Regions from separate parts of the Rhodococcus sp. NPDC057297 genome, predicted to be linked through region 2. Evidence: riboswitches for the same ligand, from Rfam matches in the RefSeq annotation. Region 2 holds a riboswitch; each other region holds the start of a gene.

What was found. A riboswitch is a leader RNA that binds a small molecule or an ion and turns the genes downstream of it on or off. The one in region 2 is predicted to bind cobalamin.
Region 1: linked by a shared signal. The riboswitch ahead of metE (5-methyltetrahydropteroyltriglutamate--homocysteine S-methyltransferase) and the one ahead of ACFULT_RS14110 (magnesium chelatase subunit D family protein) in region 2 are both predicted to bind cobalamin.
Region 3: linked by a shared signal. The riboswitch ahead of ACFULT_RS01075 (ABC transporter substrate-binding protein) and the one ahead of ACFULT_RS14110 (magnesium chelatase subunit D family protein) in region 2 are both predicted to bind cobalamin.

What each region holds. Positions count from the first base shown of each region.
Region 1 is NZ_JBHUZE010000002.1:83,665-85,923, reverse strand. Features, by position in the region: gene ACFULT_RS06260 (3-deoxy-7-phosphoheptulonate synthase) at 1-753, opposite strand, end outside; cobalamin riboswitch at 956-1,193, shown strand; gene metE (5-methyltetrahydropteroyltriglutamate--homocysteine S-methyltransferase) at 1,321-2,259, shown strand, end outside.
Region 2 is NZ_JBHUZE010000004.1:142,991-145,249, reverse strand. Features, by position in the region: gene ACFULT_RS14110 (magnesium chelatase subunit D family protein) at 1-1,257, opposite strand, end outside; adenosylcobalamin (AdoCbl) riboswitch at 1,300-1,451, opposite strand; gene ACFULT_RS14105 (GNAT family N-acetyltransferase) at 1,462-1,938, opposite strand; gene mqo (malate dehydrogenase (quinone)) at 1,951-2,259, opposite strand, start outside.
Region 3 is NZ_JBHUZE010000001.1:223,813-226,071, forward strand. Features, by position in the region: gene ACFULT_RS01070 (FecCD family ABC transporter permease) at 1-223, opposite strand, end outside; gene ACFULT_RS01075 (ABC transporter substrate-binding protein) at 226-1,170, opposite strand; cobalamin riboswitch at 1,303-1,428, opposite strand; gene ACFULT_RS01080 (hypothetical protein) at 1,580-2,212, shown strand; gene ACFULT_RS01085 (MFS transporter) at 2,231-2,259, opposite strand, start outside.

The DNA.
Region 1 (2,259 bases), on a different contig from region 2:
TGCGTCGTAGTTCGGTCCGTCGGTGCCGCCGCGCAGGATGACGTGGCAGTCCGGGTTGCCGGTGGTGCGAATCAACGCGGCCTGGCCGTCCAGATCGGTGCCGGGGAAGACGTGACTCGACGCCGCCGCACGGGTGCCGTCGACCGCGACCTGGATGTCGCCCTCCGTCGAGTTCTTGATGCCGACGGGCATCGACAGCGCACTGCACAGTTGCCGGTGAACCTGGCTGGCCGCCGTCCGGGCTCCGATCGCGCCGTAGCTGACCAGGTCCGCGATGTACTGCGGCGTGATCGGGTCGAGGAATTCACACCCGACGGGCAGTCCGAGCGCGGAAATGTCGACCAACAGCTGACGCCCCACGCGCAGTCCGGAATTGATGTCGAACGAGCCGTCGAGGTGCGGATCGTTGATCAGACCCTTCCAGCCCAGCGTCGTACGCGGCTTCTCGAAGTAGACGCGCATGACGATGTGCAACCGATCGCCCAGCTCGGACGCTTTCTCGGCGAGCTTGCGCGCGTACTCCATCGCAGCCTCGGTGTCGTGCACCGAGCACGGCCCGACCACCACGATGAGACGGTCGTCCGCGCCGTTCAGAATGTCGACCACACCGGCGCGGCCGCGACGAACCGTCGACGACACCGCGTCGTCGGCGGCGTGCTCACGTCGTAGTAACGACGGCGCCACCAGCGGGCTGATGCTGATGGTGCGCTGATCGTCCAACGACGTATCGGTAGGGGTGACAGCTGTAGTCATGAGAAATCCTTTTCGATTCTCAGACCGGCCCTCGGAGAGCTCCACGCACGCTTCGAGCCGGTCTGCATCCGGCTCGTGGGGTGGGGTCTCAGCGCATGGCGTCGCTGGCTGACCCACCCGGGGCCGGCCTGCTAAACCAGAAATACGTGCGCTGCATGGAACAGACGGTAGCACGCCTGTCCCCGGGGGCATGCGCGGCACTATGCTCATGCGTGCAGTTGGTTCGCCCAGCGGTCGTGAGGAGCCCCGAAGACCACGGACGGCGACGCAAGAGGGAACCCGGTGAGAATCCGGGACTGTCCCGCAGCGGTATGCAGGAACGACCGCCGTCATATGCACTGGAGAAGCCTCTCTGGGAAGCGACGGCCAGTAGGTGCGGCCTCCACCCGAGGACCGCGTGCTTGCGAGTCCGAATACCTGCCTTCTGTGCTGCGCACGCCGTGCGCAGCGGTTCACCGCCCCGTGGAATGGGCGAGTCGACCTGCAGCTGGTGTACGTACATGGGCTCGGTCGTCTCGCGCGCTCGGTGGTGATCCACCCACGTGTGACGTACATGGAGAAATGCCAGTGACATTCGAATTCACCGCCACGATTCTCGGTTCACCCCGGATCGGACCGCGACGCGAGCTCAAGCGCGCAGTCGAGTCCTACTGGGCAGGCACGATCGACGCTCCCGCACTGGAATCGGTGGCCAAGAGCCTCCGTGAGGACACCTGGACGGCGTCGAAGAACGCCGGTCTGGACTCGATTCCGGTGGGCACGTTCAGTTACTACGACCAGGTTCTGGACACGGCGGTCATGTTGGGGGCGCTTCCCGAACGCGTGCTGGGCATCGAGAGCGAACTCGATCGCTACTTCGCGGCCGCTCGCGGCACCGAATCTGTTGTGCCTCTGGAAATGACGAAGTGGTTCGACACCAATTACCACTATCTGGTGCCCGAGATCTCATCCGACACCACGTTCACCCTGCACCCCGAGAAGATCCTCGGCGAGCTGGAAGAAGCGCGGACGCTGGGCATTCCGGCACGACCGGTTCTGGTCGGCCCGGTGACGTTCCTCCTGCTCTCCAAAGCCGTCGACAGCACTGCGCCGCTCCTGGACCGCCTCGAGGAGATTCTGCCGCTCTACGCAGACCTGTTGACGCAGCTGGCCGGCGCAGGAGCCGAGTGGGTTCAGATCGACGAACCCGCGTTGGTCGCGGACCGGACGCAGGACGAGATCTCCTCGGCGAAGCGCGCGTACGACTTCCTCAGTGCACTGGAGACCAGGCCGGCGATCCTGTTGGCGTCGTACTTCGGTGATCTGGGCGACGCGCTCCCCGTGCTCGCATCGACCGGCATCGAGGGGTTGTCGATCGATCTGACCGCACCGGGCACCGTGGAGCAGCTCGCTTCGGTACCGGCTCTGGTGAACAAGCGCATCGTCGCGGGCATCGTCGACGGCAGGAACATCTGGCGTACCGATCTGGACAAGGCTCTGGCCACGCTCGCCAGTCTGCTCGGTAGC
Region 2 (2,259 bases):
GAGGTGCAGTCCCTTGCCCGGCTCCGTCGTCGACCGCACGACGCGTCCCTGCGGGGAGCGCGCCCTGGACCTACGACCCGGGGCTCCCTCCCCGACGCCGGGAACCTCGATCGATCGCGCACGAAACTTCTCGCCGGGTGTTGCGGCGTCCCGCTCACCCGGTTTTCTCTCGGGGGCGTCGGGCTTGTCCGTCGACGATGTGCCGGACTGTGGCCCGGGATCGGGCTGCGGTTCGCCGCCACCGTCGTCTCCGCCACCGTCGTCTCCGCCACCGTCGTCGTCGGGTCCCGGATCCGACTCGGCGGAGGACTCCGCCTGCTCGGCGGCATCCCGCATCGCGTCGTCGAGGGCCGACTCGTCGATACCCGGTTCGTCGAAGGGATCTCGCCGACGCCGGTGCGGCAGTGCGAGTTCTGCAGCGACCCGGACATCGGATTCGTCGACGGCGTCGGCGCCGCGCCAGGCGGCGTGCGCTGTCGCCGTGCGAGCCACGACCAGGTCGGCTCGCATACCGTCGACGTCGAAAGCGGCACAAAGAGCGGCGATTCGGCGCAGCTCGGTGTCGTCGAGCACCACGTCGGCCAGTGCCGCCCGGGCGTGCACGATCTTCCGCGCGATCTCCGCGTCGGAGTCGGAGTACTCGGCCGCGAACTTCTCGGGGTTCTGTTCGTAGTTCAGTCGCCGCCTCACCACGTTCATCCGGGTGTCGACATCGCGGGACGCGGTGACCTCGACCGCCAGTCCGAACCGGTCGAGCAGCTGAGGACGAAGCTCTCCCTCTTCCGGGTTCATGGTTCCGACGAGCACGAACTGGGCTGGGTGCGAATGAGACACACCGTCACGCTCGATGTGCACGCGGCCCATCGCCGCTGCGTCGAGCAGGACGTCGACGAGGTGGTCGTGCAGCAGATTGACCTCGTCGACGTAGAGCACTCCACGGTGCGCCGCGGCGAGCAGGCCCGGCTGAAACGCACGTTCGCCGTCGCGCAGCACTTTCTCGAGATCGAGCGAGCCCACCACGCGATCCTCGGTTGCACCGACGGGCAGTTCGACGAGCCGTGCAGGCCTGGTGACACCCTCGTCGTCGACGGCGGGCAGCAGAGCGGCCAACGCCCGGACGACGGTGGATTTGGCGGTCCCCTTCTCGCCCCGGACCAACACGCCGCCGATACCGGGGTGCACTGCGCAGAGGATCAGGGACAACCGCAGCTGCTCCTGGCCGACGATCGCACTGAACGGATAGCCGGGCTGCTGCACGAGAGAACTCCTTCGTCCCGGCGGACTCCGCGCCGGAGAGGTGACGGCCCGCCGGTCCGGCGGGCCTGCTGCGAAGTTGTGCGGTGATCTGACTTCGGCGCTTCGGCCCCACGGGACCGAAGCACCTACACAGTGGCGGGACCGTGCCTGATTCACACAGGACTTCCCCGCATCAACTTCCTGATCGTTCGACGACCGGTGAGGTTACGCCTCGCTCCACGGAGTTCCGCCCCCGCGACGCATGGGTGTGTGCGGAATTCCGTCCTCGAGCACTTCCTCCCCGTCGGGAAGGAATCCGTGCTTGGCGTACATGTCGACGAGGTAGCTCTGTGCGTTGATGCGGCACGGCGCCGAGCCCACCTCGGCGAGCGCTGCGCGCAGAATGCGAGTGGTGTGGCCCTGTCCGCGCGCGGACCGCTGCGTGCAGAGCCGGCCGATACGAAATGCCTTCTCACCGTCGTCGTGCTCTTCCAGCAGGCGCAACGTGCAGACGACCTCGCCGTCTCGTTCCAGCCAGAAATGCCGCGTCTCGGAGAGGAGGTCTCGACCGTCGAGCTCAGGGTAGGCGCACGCCTGCTCGACGACGAAAACCTCGACACGCAACTTCAACAGGTCGTACAACGTCTTGTTGGACAGGTCCAGAGCCCAGGAACGCTTGAGGGCAGCCGCTTGCGTAGTCATCAGCTCTTGCTATCACACGCCGCTGGGCTGTGCGACCTGGGTGGTCTGCCCGAGCTCGAGGCGAGCCGACGTCCAATCGAAGACCTCGCGGAACAACGCCCGGTCCTCGGCGAGCTTCTTGCCGAGGGACGGCACCATTTCCTTCAGCTTCGGCTGCCAACCGTCGTAACGGTCACCGAAGCAGCGCTGCAGCACATCGAGCATCGCCGGCACCGCGGTGGACGCACCCGGCGACGCGCCGAGCAGACCCGCGATGGAGCCGTCGGCCGCGTTGATGACGGCCGTTCCGAACTCGAGCACTCCGCCGCGGCCCTTCTTGCG
Region 3 (2,259 bases), on a different contig from region 2:
TCCGCGGGAGCCGAAGCTCCCAGACAATTCCATCCTTGATCCGGCTCACGCCGGAACTTCCGAACCCCATGTGCTCGAACGTGATTCGGTAGACATCGGCCACCGACAGATCCGCCGGTCCGATCGTGATCGCAACTGCAATCGACAGCACCAGAACGACGGAGCCGATCAGCAGCAGCGGAAGCAGAAAGCTCCGCCGTACCGACGGCTCCGCCTGGGGCACGGTCAATTCGCCAAGCCCCAGCCCTGCAGCGCAGCAGCGACCTTCTCGACGCCGTCGACGGTGCGGATCGAAGGATTCAGATCCGCCCCGTTCACGACGATGTAGCGCTTGTCGGTCACGGCAGGAAGGCGCTGGGTCACCGGGTTGGTCTCCAAGAACTCGATCTTGGAATCCAAGGCGTCACCGGCCAGCGACCGGCGGCTCAAATCGGCGAGCACGAACGCCGTCGGGTTGCGGTCCGCCACCGACTCCCAGCTGACCTGCGGCCATTCGTCGGTGGTGTCCGAGTAGATGTTCTCCGCGCCCACCGAATCGGTGATGATGCCCGACGACCCGCAGCACCCCGCCATGTACGGCGTCGCAGTGTCGGCGAACCAGTAGACCAACGAGGTGCCCGACGCATTCAACGTGCCCGACGCCTTCTCGAACCGCTCCTGCAGTTCGGCGACGAACTCCTCACCGCGCTCGGACACGTCGAAGATGGCCGCGAGATCACGAACCTCCTGGTAGACGGATTCGATCTCCAACGGCTGAGTACGAGCACCATCCGAATTGACGCTCTCGTCGGTCTTGCCGTTGCAGTCCGTCGGCGACAGGTAATTGGGCACACCGAGCTGCTCGAGCTGACCACGCTCCGCCACCCCGCCAGGCCCGAGGGTCCCGCCGAACGACGCCGACACGAAATCCGGCTCGGCGTCGAGCACCACCTCCAACGACGGCTTGTTGTCCGCCAAACGCGGAACACGCTCGTTGTCCGCCGCCAGGTTCTCCCGCACCGGATCCGTCCACGTCGCCGACCCGACCATCCGATCCGCCAAACCGAGACTCAACAGAATCTCCGTCGACCCCTGATTCAGCGACACCGCTCGCTGCGGAGGCGCATCGATCACCACCTCCTGACCACAGTTGAAGATGGTCAACGGAAAATTGCCGGACGATTCCTGCACCGCCTCCGACTCGGAACCGGAAGAACAAGCAGACAGAACAAGAGCTGCTGACAGCACAGCAACACCAAGGGGGACACGAATAGCCATGAGGTGGCGCAAACTTCCTACTAAGGGCCCTGTTCGCGGAGCCGCGGGACATACGCTGCAACAGGCAAGCGATCGGACTCCCACACTCGTGGTCACCGTTGCGCGTCAGTCCCGGATTCACACCGGATTCCCTCACCCGTCACACAGATCACCACACAAGCGACCCTGGGGTCACTTTAACCCCCCTTGACGTTTCCCCTCGACCCGGTCGTTCAGCTCTCGTCTTGTTCCCGGACCGAACGTGGCCCCTGTTCGTGAACCGAACGTGGCGTTCGGTCAGTCAGACTGACTGAAATCCGCTTTCGCTCCTGCAGAAGGCATGATGGGGGCCGTGGATTTGTCCGTCGGCCGCCCGATTTCCGACGCCGAAGCCGACTCGCGGTGGGCCGCCTGGTCACCCTTCGATGTGGCGGAACGACTGGCAACCGTTCGAGCACCGTGGTGCATCACCGCGGGATGGGCGCTCGAGCTGTTCACCGACGACGCGGCTCGCGTTCACAGCGACGTGGAGATCGGTGTGCCGGCACATCGGTTCGGCGAGATATCCCTGGCGCTCGACGGTTACGAGTGGGATGTCGTCGGGGACGGGCGGTTGTGGCCGTATCCCGACCATCTGGACAGTCACTTCCAGACGTGGCTGCGCGACGACGCCGGCACCTATCGGCTGGACGTCTTTCGCGAACCACACGCCGGGGACCACTGGGTGTACCGACGTAACCCGGCGATCTCCCTGCCGTACGACGTCATGATCCGGCACACCTCGGACGGCGTCCCCTATTCCACACCCGAAGTGGTGTTCCTGTTCAAGGCCAAACACTGTCGGGCACAGGACGAACTGGACTTCCGTCGCGTCCTCCCCCATCTCGACCAGGCAGTGCGCGCACGTCTGCAGTCCTGGCTTCGACCCGTCCGCCCCGGACACCATTGGATCGGAATACTCGACGCTTCGCCGTGAAGCGAACGCGGTGTTCGATCAGTCAGACTGACTGAAATCCGCTTTCG